Regions from separate parts of the Rummeliibacillus sp. JY-2-4R genome, predicted to be linked through region 2. Evidence: predicted binding sites of a transcription regulator. Region 2 holds the regulator's gene; each other region holds the start of a gene.
The links. Region 2 encodes CtsR, which represses protease genes until heat stress. Its sites were predicted from a motif close to ATGGTCAATAAAGGTCAAACA; they were not measured.
Positions count from the first base shown of each region.

Region 1: clpP (ATP-dependent Clp endopeptidase proteolytic subunit ClpP) is a predicted target of CtsR. The motif match lies at 2,797-2,817, and genes of this name have one in related genera.
Region 3: ACWV26_RS03400 (ATP-dependent Clp protease ATP-binding subunit) is a predicted target of CtsR. The motif match lies at 3,169-3,189, and genes of this name have one in related genera.

Region 1 covers NZ_CM132623.1:3,241,369-3,245,972, reverse strand. Annotated here, with positions in the region: gene ACWV26_RS15890 (gluconeogenesis factor YvcK family protein) at 1-724, shown strand, start outside; gene whiA (DNA-binding protein WhiA) at 759-1,706, shown strand; gene ACWV26_RS15880 (HPr family phosphocarrier protein) at 1,790-2,047, shown strand; gene clpP (ATP-dependent Clp endopeptidase proteolytic subunit ClpP) at 2,113-2,706, opposite strand; tRNA gene ACWV26_RS15870 (tRNA-Arg) at 2,892-2,963, shown strand; gene ACWV26_RS15865 (GerAB/ArcD/ProY family transporter) at 3,199-4,604, shown strand, end outside.
Region 2 covers NZ_CM132623.1:3,943,010-3,947,613, reverse strand. Annotated here, with positions in the region: partial or broken gene ACWV26_RS19490 (protoglobin family protein) at 1-131, opposite strand, end outside; gene corA (magnesium/cobalt transporter CorA) at 459-1,421, opposite strand; gene ACWV26_RS19480 (DUF4870 domain-containing protein) at 1,998-2,315, shown strand; gene ACWV26_RS19475 (CtsR family transcriptional regulator) at 2,525-2,995, shown strand; gene ACWV26_RS19470 (UvrB/UvrC motif-containing protein) at 3,128-3,556, shown strand; gene ACWV26_RS19465 (protein arginine kinase) at 3,560-4,604, shown strand, end outside.
Region 3 covers NZ_CM132623.1:738,244-742,847, reverse strand. Annotated here, with positions in the region: gene ACWV26_RS03410 (beta-ketoacyl-ACP synthase III) at 1-524, opposite strand, end outside; gene ACWV26_RS03405 (YjzD family protein) at 709-912, shown strand; gene ACWV26_RS03400 (ATP-dependent Clp protease ATP-binding subunit) at 1,000-3,153, opposite strand; gene ACWV26_RS03395 (Crp/Fnr family transcriptional regulator) at 3,468-4,178, shown strand; gene ACWV26_RS03390 (ABC transporter ATP-binding protein) at 4,287-4,604, opposite strand, start outside.

The sequences.
Region 1 (4,604 bases), 700 kb from region 2:
TGGACATTCCCTTGGTAACTTAATGTTAACTGCATTAACAGAAATAACTGGAGACTTTTCACACGCTATTCGTGAAATGAGCCGTGTATTAAACGTTCATGGTAAAGTCTTGCCAGCAGCAAACCAACGACTTACCCTCCTAGCAGAATTAGAAGATGGTAGGATTGTTCAAGGTGAATCGAAAATTCCAACATATAATTCCCGTATTAAACGAGTATTTTTGTCACCACCTGATGTATTAGCTTTACAAGATGCAGTAAACGCAATCGAAAATGCTGATATCATTATTATTGGTCCAGGAAGTTTATACACTAGCATACTACCGAATCTGTTAGTGGAAGGGATTCAAAAAGCCATCCTCGAAGCAAGTGGGCATAAGATTTATATCTGTAATTTAATGACTCAAGCTGGTGAGACATCAAACTATTCAGCCGCAGATCACGTGCAAGCGCTTTACGACCATGTTGGTACGAATTTTATTCAAACCATTTTAATAAATGATGAAGAAGTACCACAAGCGATTAAAGATGCTTATATTAAACAATCGGCGGAGCCTGTTAAATTTGATATAGAACGCTTGGAAGAAATGGGATTAGAAGTAATAAAAAAAGACATTGCTAATATTTGTAATGGCGTTGTAAGACATGAAACGAATCATGTCGCAAAATGGATTGTAGAATATGCGACAAATTATCAACAAAAGAAGCAATCTCCGTCAAATTAGCGTAAAATAGATATGATAGAGAGGGGGAATCGGTATGTCATTTGCTTCAGAAACAAAAAAAGAACTAACACAATTTGAAGCAAAAGATAAAAGCATTAAATCAGAGCTATCTGCCCTAATCCGAATGAATGGTTCTCTGTCATTTACTAATCGACAATTAAGTCTTGATGTTCAAACAGAAAACGCAGCGATTGCTCGTAGAATGTATACTAATATCAAAAAACTATATAACTATCGTATTGAGCTTCTTGTACGAAAGAAAATGAGGCTCAAGAAAAATAATGTTTACATTTGTCGCGTGAGAGAAGGTGCAAAAGAATTACTAGAAGAATTACATATTCTATCAGGTAATTTTCTATTTAACCATACCATCGCCAAAGAGTTAATCGGAACTACGGAAAATAAAAAAGCATATTTGCGTGGGGCTTTTTTAGCAGGAGGCTCAGTCAATAATCCAGAAACATCCTCTTACCATTTAGAAATTTATTCTTTATATAAGGAACACGGGGAAGCGTTGATGGATTTGATGAACCAATTTGATCTCAATGCTAAAACGATTGAACGGAAAAAGGGATTTGTCACTTATCTTAAAGAAGCAGAGAAAATTTCAGATTTTCTAAGTCTTGTTGGTGCACACCAAGCCATGCTGAAATTTGAAGATGTTCGAATTGTACGAGATATGAGAAATAGTGTCAATCGATTAGTTAACTGTGAAACAGCCAATTTGAACAAAACAATCGGAGCAGCTATTCGTCAAGTAGACAATATACGCTTTATAGATAACGCAATTGGTATTGAACAATTACCAGAAAAATTGCGTGAAATAGCAAGATTAAGGGTAGAATATCAAGAAGTTACATTAAAAGAACTCGGTGAAATGGTATCAACTGGGGTTGTTAGTAAATCTGGTGTAAACCATCGCCTAAGAAAAATTGACGAAATCGCTGATTCACTAAGACGTGGAGAAAAAGTAAAAGTATAAATAATAAAATCAACACGTTTTATGTGATTATTCTTAGTAAGTAGTTATATATATAATTTCCTATTATATAAGGGGGAGCAATCGTGGTAGAAAAACAAGTAGTAGTAAAATTAAAATCAGGCTTACAAGCAAGACAAGCTGCCTTATTTGTACAAGAAGCAAATCGCCATACAGCTGACGTATTCCTTCAAAAAGACGATAAAAAAGTTAACGCCAAAAGCATTATGGGGATTATGAGCTTAGCGATTGCAAGAGGAACATCTGTTATCTTAAGTGCAGAAGGAAATGATGAAGAACAAGCTTTAGAAAAACTTGCTGGCATCATTGAAAACGAAGAATAAAAATAAATAAGACGGGATATGGAGCAATTACGTTGTTCCATATCCCGTCTTTTGTTTTATAACGATTATTTGTTAAGTTCGTTACGTTCCATAATGTGGTCGATTAAACCATATTCTTTTGCTTGTAAAGCAGTCATGTAGTTATCACGATCTGTGTCTCGTGAGATAACATCAATTGGTTGACCTGTACGTTCAGAAAGAATAGCATTTAGTTTTTCACGTGTTTTTAAGATATGTTTTGCAGCAATTTCAATTTCAGTTGCTTGACCTTGTGCACCACCTAGAGGTTGGTGAATCATTACTTCACAGTTTGGTAAGGCATAACGTTTGCCTTTTGTACCAGCAGTAAGTAAGAATGATCCCATAGAAGCACACATACCCATACCAACTGTTTGTACATCTGGTTTAATGAATTGCATTGTATCATAAATTGCCATACCAGCTGTTACACTACCACCAGGAGAGTTGATATAAAGGAAGATGTCTTTTTCAGGATCTTCTGCTTCAAGGAATAATAATTGTGATACAACGGCATTTGCAACATTGTCATCAATTGCACTTCCAAGCATAATAATGCGGTCTTTTAGTAAACGTGAGTAAATATCATAAGCACGTTCACCGCGGTTTGTTTGTTCAATAACTGTAGGAATTAAATTCATGTGAATAGCCTCCTCAAATTTAATAAAGTAATTTCGTTTTCCATTTGCTGAAATTAACTATATTTCAGCTGTAACTTAATGATACACATGATGGTCAGTAAAGGTCAAATGTTACGATTGTTTTTTTATAGTATTGAATTGTTCTTGATTAATTTGTATAATAGATTAGTCGCAAATAATTATTTGCCCACGTAGTTTAACGGATAAAACATAAGATTCCGGTTCTTAGGCTGGGGGTTCGATTCCCTCCGTGGGCGTACTTAAAAACAAAACGCAAGCCCTTACGAAAAGAGCTTGCATAAAATATGGGGGATTTCAAAATAATTATAACCAGTTTTTTCCTTAAACAATCAACCTCTAATCATTTTTTGATTAGAGGTGTTTTTTTGGATTTTTTTAAATGATTGTATCAAAGTTACGAAGAATAAACTTATATTATTTTTATTTATTGTCAAAACTGTCTTTAACAAAAAATGTTAGAGGTTTTTAATTATGAAAAATGATGGAAAAATAAGTATATTACATGTCATATTTCTGACGATGACGTTTATTGGGTTGAAAAATCATGTCACCATAATTCCGTCTATATTAAAAACAGCTGGAAGAGATGGATGGGCATCCGTTTTATTAGGTACATTTGTAATATCAATATGGTTGTTTCTATTAGTTTTTGTTCATAATAAATCTAAGCAAGAGCCAATTAAAGATTGGTTAAAACAAAAAATAGGGAAAGTTGGCTCATCCATTGTTCTATATATGACAGCAATTTACTTAATGATACTTGCTGCTTTTACAATGAGAGAAGCTTTACTTTGGATTAATACAACTTTTCTACCTAAGACGCCCATTGTATTTTTATTAGTCATATATTCAGCATTGATTATTTTTCTTGTGGCATCAGGGTTACAAACAATTGTGATTGTAAATGTATTTGTACTATTGGGAGTAGTTACTTTTGGCTTTCTTGTGGCATTTGTAAATTTACAAGTGAAAGAATTTGAACTATTACGTCCGTTTTTTGAACATGGATTTAAACCAGTGTTAATGGGATCAATCTATCCTGCTTCGGGATATATCGAATTATTGCTGATTCTATTTCTACAACATCGAATCAGTCATCGTATTAAATGGCATCACTTTGCGATCATGCTATTCATCATAACTGGTTTAACGATGGGACCACTAGTAGGGGCAATAACTGAATTTGGACCATCGGAAGCATCGAAGCAGAGATATCCGCCTTATGAAGAATGGGGTCTAGCGACAATTGGACGCTTTATTGAACATATAGATTTCTTCTCTATTTATCAATGGCTAACAGGAGCATTTATAAGAATAGGGCTAATCTTATATATATGTTCAGAATTATTGAATTTGTCAGAGGACAAAAAGAAAATATGGAAATATATTGCCCCGCCATTTCTATTTATTTGTTTATCGTTGATTCTTATAAGAGATAACTTATTTTTGAAGATTAACGGGAGCTATTTCCTGATGAGTACCTTGGGCTTCTTTTTCATATTATCTATAATCCTAGTGACTGTTTCTTTGATATCTAAAAAATCAAATTCTAAAGATCAGAATCAATATATGAATCAAAATCAGAATCAAAATCAGAATCAATATATGAATCAAAATCAAAATCAGAATCAAAAACAGAATCAAAATCAAAATCAGAATCAATATATGAATCAGAATCAAAATCAGAATCAAAATCAGAATCAATATATGAATCAAAATCAGAATCAAAATCAAAATCAAAATCAGAATCAAAATCAAGAACAGTATCAAAATCAAGATCAGTATCAAAGCCAAAATATAAATCAATACCAAAGTCAAAATCCAGGTCAAAATATAATACAATATCAAAATAAAAATCACTATCAAAATCAAGGTCA
Region 2 (4,604 bases):
GTTAATTGTAATAACTCAATTTGTTTTTGCAATTCAGGGTGCTTAGATAAGTCTAATTTTACTTGATCAATATATTGATCAATTTTGAAATACTCTTCACTTTTTTTACTTTTAATAGACCAAAGTGCCATAATAATTGCTCCATTCTATTGTTAGAAAATTTTATAATTTATTTTATCATTATAAATGTGTAAATTGTCATTAAATAATTTATATTTTTAGAACAAATTGATTATAAAATAATTTATGTATTATTGGGTAAAAATAACTAAAGTTAAAATTGAAAATAAAGGTTAACTTTACCTTCAAGGATTGTGAATGAATTCAGGGTGCAATGCCCATTGTAGCTGTCTTGTGTAATACATTAAAAGCGCACGTTTTAATGTTAAATAAACTAGCATTAAAACGTGCGCTTTCTAATATATTATTAATAATGGTTGGTTACTTTTTAACAGGTCTTATGGTTTGAATAAGTCAAACCAGCCTTTATGTTTGAACCAAGAAACCATTGAAACAGCGATAGTTATCATAATAAATAGGATGACAAAATAGCCATAATGCCACTCAAGCTCGGGCATGTTTTTAAAGTTCATACCATATACTCCGGCGATAAAAGTTAAAGGAATGAAAATCGATGAAATAATAGTTAAAATCATCATAATACCATTCATGCGGCTAGCGTTAACAGACATATGGCTATCACGCATATCTGCGGTTAGTTCACGATTGGATTCTACCATTTCAGTTAACTTAACTAAATGGTCATGAATATCCCCAAAATAAACACGCTCTTGATCGTCTAGATGAAATCGATAGGAGTTTAAAATTCTATAAAGTAAATCACGCATAGGTAAAATTGTTCTTCTTATATGAAGTAAATCACTTCTTAAATCAAAAACATATCTCATAGATTTTGTACTGTTTTGATAATTTAGTTGGTCTTCAATTTCATTTAAATGATCTTCAATGTTGTATACCATCGGAAAATAACTATCCACTATTTTATCGATTGCCTGGTACATTACAAAAAGTGTTCCTCGTTCCCATGTCTGTGGACGACTCATTAAACGTTTGCGAACGACGTCAAATTCTGGAACAAATGATTTATGGTAAGTTACGACGAAATTAGGAGATACAAATAAGTTTACTTCTTCTGCTTCGAAAGTTTCTTCGTTAATCTTATGAGCAACGAGAAAATGATAATCATCGTAATAATCTAATTTTGGACGTTGTAAACGCATTAAACAATCTTCGATAGCAAGTGGATGGAAATGAAAGAATTGATCTAATAGAACATCTTCTGTAGCACTTGGCTTTTCAAAGTCCACCCAATACCAATCAAACTTTCCTTGTTTAATTTCCTCCAATGGAAAATCCATGATAAGTTGTTGGTCATTTGTCACCCCAAGTGTTCGAATCATAGCTACTCCTCATTTCAACTGTTGTTATGTCTATATTCTCACAAAATGATAGAGGTGTCATGATTTTTCTCTATTCATGCGTCTTCGATTTAGTGTAAGTAAAATGGCTACCCTAAAGTAAGAAATAAGTAATTTACACTTCTTAAGATAGCCATTTAAATTAGTGATTAGGAATCCAGTCTCCAATGAAATGTTTAGTTGAAACTTTAGTAAATATATTAGAATCCCGCGAACTATAGTGTTCTTGTGAAATGCGAGTTAGTTTATGTTGGATTGTTTTAGTACACGTAGCTTTTTGTTCATTACAATTTTGCAGTAGGGAGCTTTTTAACATGCAGTATGGCATACCGACAAAAACAACTAAGCATAGCAATATTGTTCCTATCAACAATAGCATTTTTTTCATAAGAGAAAATCCCCCTTGCAAATATGTTATTAAACAAGACGCAAAACTTGAGTGGGATGTTCCAATATGTAAGTTTAGAATTTTCTTTCCAAAGGATGAAACTATTCGGATTGGTAAACGTAAATTAGCTATAACATAAGGTTGAATGAAATGAAAGAGAGTGATTAGTTGTGGAGGAAAAAGGAGTGAAGGTAATACTGCATGCGAGTGCTTTTTTTGCTCCATGTTTGGTACCAATTCTTTTCTTTGTATTTATTAACAACGAGGAAGTTAAACGTTTATCAATTCAAGCGTTATTATTCCAATTTGTCATGTGGTTATTAGTTGGCATTGGTGGTTTTCTAACTTTAACTATAGTTTTGGCGATAATTGGAATTCCCATGCTTATTATATTCGGTCTTATGGGTATAATTGTTCCGATTATAGGGATTGTAAATGCGTTAAAAGATGAGAATTGGGAGTATCCGATTGTTGGAAAATGGATTTAATCAGTTAATAAGTGAGCATACTGCAACTAGCGGTGTGCTTTTTTGTATAAGTGCTGAAGGCGCTCGACAGGTTCTAGCCGCTTAAGCCAGATATCATTAAATAAGTTATTCAGCAGGGAAATGCAGAATATTTGCGTCATTATTTAATGCCATATATAATATAGTCAAAGATAGTCAAAGTCAGTGATTTCTGAGTGAGGTGGACTAAGTTGCGAAATATCTCTGACATTATAGAAGGGTATTTGAAGGAAGTTATTGAATTAGGTGGTAAAGGACATATTGAAATTAAGCGAAGCGAAATTGCAGATAAATTTCAATGTGTACCATCGCAAATAAATTATGTTATTAATACCAGATTTACTGCTGAACGTGGTTATTTAGTTGAAAGCAAACGTGGTGGAGGCGGTTATATTCGAATATTACGTGTGAAGGCTAATTCAGAAGCAGAGTTAATTGATGAAATTTTGCAACAAGTTGGTGATACAATTCCTCAAACAGCGTCACAAGATTTTATATTCCGCTTGATTGATGAAAATGTAATTACTCGCCGGGAAGCAAAGTTGATGGTTGCGGCCCTAGATCGTTCAGTGCTGTGCATTAATTTACCTGAAAGAGATGAATTACGTGCACGAATATTGCACGCAATGTTACTTACATTGAAATATAACAAGCAAAGTTAAAGAGGTGCAAGGATGATTTGTGAAAATTGTAAACAGAGACCCGCAACAATCACAGTAACACAGATGAAAAACGGCAAAAAGGTCACTAGAAACTTTTGTGATGTATGCAACAAACATCTGGATCACTTTCACTTGAACCTCGATTCAGATGAAAACTCAAATGCAATGCAGAAGCTATTTTCAAATTTGTTTGGAACGTCAAGTTGGTCTGTTCAAGCAGTACCAATAAGTAAGCCACAAACCAAAGTGCAAAATGAAAGCTGTCCACAATGTGGTATGACATACCGGCAATTTCTAGAGGAAGGAAAATTCAACTGTCCTACGTGTTATGAAACTTTTAAAGAACAACTTCCGCAAGTGCTTAAACGTTTGCATAATGGTGCTACCGAACACATAGGAAAAGTACCAGGATCGATTAATGAAAGCTATCAAGTTAAGCGTCAAATTGAGGCTTTGCGCCAAGATATGAAAGTAGCAATAGAAGAGGAACGTTTTGAAGATGCAGCAAGTTTAAGAGATCATGTTCGAGCACTTGAACAAAAGCTTTTGGGAGGTGAGTAATAGTTGAACATTGAACACTTCCTACAAAGTAAACCACCTCTTTGGATGCGAGGTGATATTGATTATGGCGATATCGTTATGAGTACACGCATAAGACTTGCAAGAAATTTAACAGGTTATCGCTTTCCAAGGGCCTTTTCCGATGAAGAATCATTACAAATAGATAAAATGGTTTCAAGCGCTTTAATCGATGGGGATAACAAGTTTGATATTCCATTTTCCTATTTTTCTCTTCATGATATGCCTTCCTTGCAAAGGCAGGTGTTAGTGGAAAAACATTTAATAAGTCCCCAACTTGCAAATAAAACAAAATCTGGTTCAATCCTAGTATCAGAAGACGAAACGATTAGTATTATGATAAATGAAGAGGATCATATCCGAATTCAATCATTGCAACCTGGACTTCAACTAGATAAAGCTTATCGTTTTGCGGATGAAGTAGATCGTTTGCTAGAAAAAAAGTTACCTTATGCTTTTGATGATTCATTTGGCTATTTAACTAGTTGTCCAACGAATACAGGAACTGGCCTTAGGGCATCGGTCATGATGCATTTACCAGCTCTAACGGTGACTAACCAAATGGGCCCACTAATTAATACAATGGCACGTCTTGGAATGGTTGTAAGAGGTATTTACGGAGAAGGTACTGAGGCAGTTGGAAATTACTATCAGATTTCGAATCAAATTACACTTGGCAAACCTGAAGAAGATATCATTTTAGATTTGCAAAGTGTGGCTGAACAAATTATCCAAAAGGAAGTAAGTGCACGGAGAGCGTTATTGGAACACGCATCCATTGCTGTATCTGACCGTTTAAACCGCTCATTAGGAGTCTTAAAATACGCTAGAATCCTATCGAGCGAAGAAGCAGCAAACTGTTTATCAAATGTCAGATTGGGTATAGATTTAGGACTAATACCAACTATTCCTGATCGAGTTTTAAACGAATGTATGTTAATTATGCAACCGGGCTTTTTACAGCAGCATGCAGGCACAACGCTCAAAGCAAATGAAAGAGATGTGTACCGTGCATCTATTATAAGAGAAC
Region 3 (4,604 bases), 840 kb from region 2:
ATACCTCTTCCTTCAGAAACCTTACCAATTACTGCAGCTGCTGCACCATCACCAAATAGTACTGCTGTATTACGGTCAGTCCAGTCTACAATTTTTGTTAACTTTTCTACGCCTACAACTAAAACATAATCGTATGCATTTGATTCTATAAATTGTTTTGCAGTGACTAATCCATAGATATAACCTGCACAAGCTGCTGAGATATCCATCGCAGCTGCTTTTGTTGCGCCTAGCTTTTCTTGAATCATACAAGCTACACTTGGAAATGGCGTATCAGGTGTTACAGTTGCTACAAGGATTAAACCTACTTGTTCAGCAGTAATACCTGCATTTTCTATTGCCTTCTTTGCAGCTTCGAATGCCATGTCTGATGTATTTTGATCATCACTTGCTACATGTCTTTGCTCAATTCCCGTACGAGTGCGAATCCATTCATCTGAAGTGTCCATCATTTTTTCAAGGTCAAAATTTGTTATAACCTTTTCTGGGACACATCTTCCTACTCCAATAATACCAGCATTCATGAGGTAGCGCCTCTCTTCTTTTATTATCAATTATTAGTATCTGGTCTTAATTATAACGAATTATTGTTTTCATTTCAATAATTCTTCATCACTTTGCCATTTACCTCTTTAAAAGTTTGTTTTAATTTAGAGGTTTTGTGTGATATTATAGTATAGGTAGAAAAGTAAGTTAGAGGTGAAATAAATGAGATATATTATGTTAGTTATTTGGTCTGCACTATTAGTTTCTACATTAAACTATGTTGTCAGCTCCATCAACAATGTACCATTAGATGGCCCAGCTTTCACAAAAGGCTTATGGATTTCACTTGTTATTTCTGTATTATTATTAATCGTTGATGCAGTAATTCCAAAAGATTCACCTAAAGAAATTGGTCATCAAGAATAATTAAAATCCTGCCCCATTTAGTGGCAGGATTTTTTCTTTTATAAAATAAACAGCCGCAATATACATACTATTGCGGCTGAATTTAAATTAGCTATTTGATTTTTCTACACGTGCAGCTGTTTGATCGCCATTCATAAAGACGATTACTTTATCTCCAGCCACCGCTTCACCTTTTAGTAGTTCTTTGGCAACGAGTGTTTCGATATGACGTTGTACGAAGCGACGTAGTGGTCTTGCGCCAAATGCAGGATCTACACCTTCTTTTATCACCCATTGCAAGACATCATCTTCCACTTGTAATTCAATTTCTTGTTCACCAACGCGTTTTTGTAGTAACGCAACATATTTCTTTGCAATTTCATAATATTGATCGTTTGATAATGAATGGAACATGATAATGTCATCTAGACGATTTAATAGTTCTGGTTTGAAATGTTGTTTTAATGCAGCCATGACTAAATCTTCAACTGCGTGTTCATTTTCTTGGTCTTTGATTTCCATTAAATAATTTGAGCCAATATTAGAAGTTAAGATTACTACAGTATTCGTAAAGTTTACTGTACGACCTTGACTATCTGTAATACGGCCATCATCCAAAATTTGTAGTAAAATATTTGCTACATCTGGATGCGCTTTTTCGATTTCATCTAATAAAACTACTGAATATGGATTACGACGCACAGCTTCTGTTAATTGACCACCTTCTTCGTAACCGATATAGCCTGGAGGTGCTCCGACAAGACGAGATACACTATGTTTTTCCATGTATTCTGACATGTCGATACGGATAAAGTGATCTTCAGAATCGAATAGTTGTGCAGCTAATGCTTTTGCTAACTCTGTTTTCCCTACACCAGTTGGTCCCAAGAATAAAAATGAGCCAATTGGTTTGTTTGGATCTTGAATACCTGCTCGAGCACGCCATACTGCTTCTGTTACTAAACGTACTGCATCATCTTGTCCTACTACACGTTCGTGTAGAGTATCTTTTAAATGCAATAATTTTTCGCGTTCGCCTTCTACTAATTTTGTTACTGGAATACCTGTCCATCTTGAAACGATGGAAGCAATTTCTTCTGATGTTACATCTTCTCGTAAAAGACGTGTTTCATTTCCTTCTTGAAGTGAGTTTTCTAATTCATGTAACTCTTTTTCAAGTTCAGGAATTTTACCATGACGAAGAACTGCTGCTTTGTTTAAATCGTATTGGTTTTCTGCTTCTTCTAATTCACGGCGATATTTATTTAAAGTTTCTCTTTTTTCTTGTATTCTGTGCAATGAGGATTTTTCAGACTCCCATTGTTCTTTCATAGCTTTTGAAGATTCTTTTAATTTTTCTAATTCCTCACGTAGCGCAACAAGGCGTTTTTTACTTGCCTCATCTTTTTCTTTCATTAATGCTTGCTCTTCAATTTCTAATTGCATTTGTCGGCGTGTCACTTCATCTAATTCTTGTGGCATAGAATCGATTTCCGTACGAATCATCGCGCACGCCTCATCGATTAAATCAATTGCTTTATCTGGTAAGAATCGTTCAGTTAAATAGCGATTAGAAAGTTCTGCTGCAGCAACAATTGCTCGGTCATGAATTTTAACTGCATGGTGCAGTTCAAAACTTTCTTTTAAACCACGCAAGATAGAAATCGTATCTTCAATGGAAGGTTCACGAACTAAAACTTGTTGGAACCGACGTTCAAGTGCAGGGTCTTTTTCAATATACATACGATATTCATCTAAAGTTGTAGCCCCGATACAGTGAAGTTCACCACGAGCTAACATTGGTTTTAACATATTTCCAGCGTCCATCGCACCATCTGTTTTTCCGGCTCCTACAATCGTATGAATTTCATCGATGAATAAAATAATACGACCTTCACTTTCTTTCACTTCTTTTAAAACACCTTTTAAACGTTCTTCAAATTGACCACGGAAACTTGCTCCTGCGATCAAAGCACTCATATCTAATTCATAAATCAGATGATCCTTTAAACCTTCCGGAACATCCTTTTTCACAATACGTTGTGCAAGCCCTTCTACAATAGCTGTTTTACCTACCCCTGGCTCACCTATTAAAACAGGATTGTTTTTTGTCTTCCGAGATAAGATACGAATGACATTTCGAATTTCTTGATCTCGACCAATAACAGGATCCATTTTTCCTTTTTTAACTTCTTCTACTAAATTACGTCCGAATTGTTCTAATGGACTTTTTTGTTCTTCGTTATTCATTTGCATTTGCATAAGATCTAACTCCTTTGTTTGACCTTTTTTGACCTTTCGATTAATTACATTATAGTTCCATCTATTTTAAAAGTAAAGCGATTTGTTTGACCTTTTTTGACTAATCATTATCTCTCTTCCATATTCAATATTTGGTTACAATCTGAAATGAAATATGTGTTTTCTCCTATTATTCTCATCTTCTTTTCTGTTACATAATTATTATAGAGAAAATAAATAATACCTATTTTCAAACGAAGTGTGACAATTTTAAACCTTTCCACTAATTCGAAATCACTATGTTATAATGAACAAAAATATAAGCAGGTGTTGAGATGATTGTGGAATCTTTCCATGAAATTGAGCCATTCCCATTTAAATTAAGAGAGATTTTTAAAAATAATGGTTCTACACTGAAAGTTTCAAAGGGGAGCCATTTATGTTTAGAAGGAGAACCTACAAAGGAAATCTTCTTCGTAGTTTCTGGAAAAGTAATGGTATCCAAAGAAACAGTCAGTGGAAAAGAATTAACGCTTCGTATTTGTGATCAAAACGACTGTATTGGCGATGGAATTATTTTAAGTAATACAGATAACTATCCATACACTGCAAAAGCCTTAGAAGCCTCAATCATTCTGACACTGGACAAAAAACATTTTGAAATGTATCTAAGTCAAGAACCCCAAGTTTTAATAGAATGTATTAAATGGTTACAACTTCAAAACTTAAAATCACAGACAAAACTCCGCGATCTATTATTGTATGGGAAAAAAGGTGCTCTATACTCTACCATTATTCGATTAACGAATACTTACGGCATTCCTCAGGAAAATGGAGATATTGTAATCAACTATCCTTTAACCAATACAGCACTCGCAAATATGTGTGCAACTAGCCGTGAAGTCATCAATCGAATGCTCCATGAATTAAAAAAATTGACTATATTATCATTTGACAAAGGCATCATAACTGTTCATAAATTAAACTATTTAAAAGAAGCATGTGAATGTGAAAACTGCCCTGTGAGCGTTTGTCGTATTGATTAATAGACATACTATATATACCCAACTACAAAATAACTATTCAAAAAGCTTGGTACGCAACTTTATATGCGACCAAGCTTTTGTGTTTTTTCTATATAATAATTCTTTACATTAATGTTGAAGCTGCAGTTGGTTGAATTTTTTATTTTTCAATTCAAGGACTATATCACATTGATTGGCAATTTCTCTTTCATGCGTAATCACGATGACGCATTTATCTTGCTCATGTGCTAGTTCTTTAAATAATTTTATAATTTCTAAGGAATTTCTTTCGTCCAAATTTCCTGTTGGTTCGTCTGCAACAACTAGTTTTGCATCACAACACATCGCACGAACGATTGCCACTCGCTGTTGTTGCCCCCCCGAAAGATGTTGCACATTTTTTTGCGCCATTTTCTTTGTGATTCCCACTTTTTTTAGCATGGACAA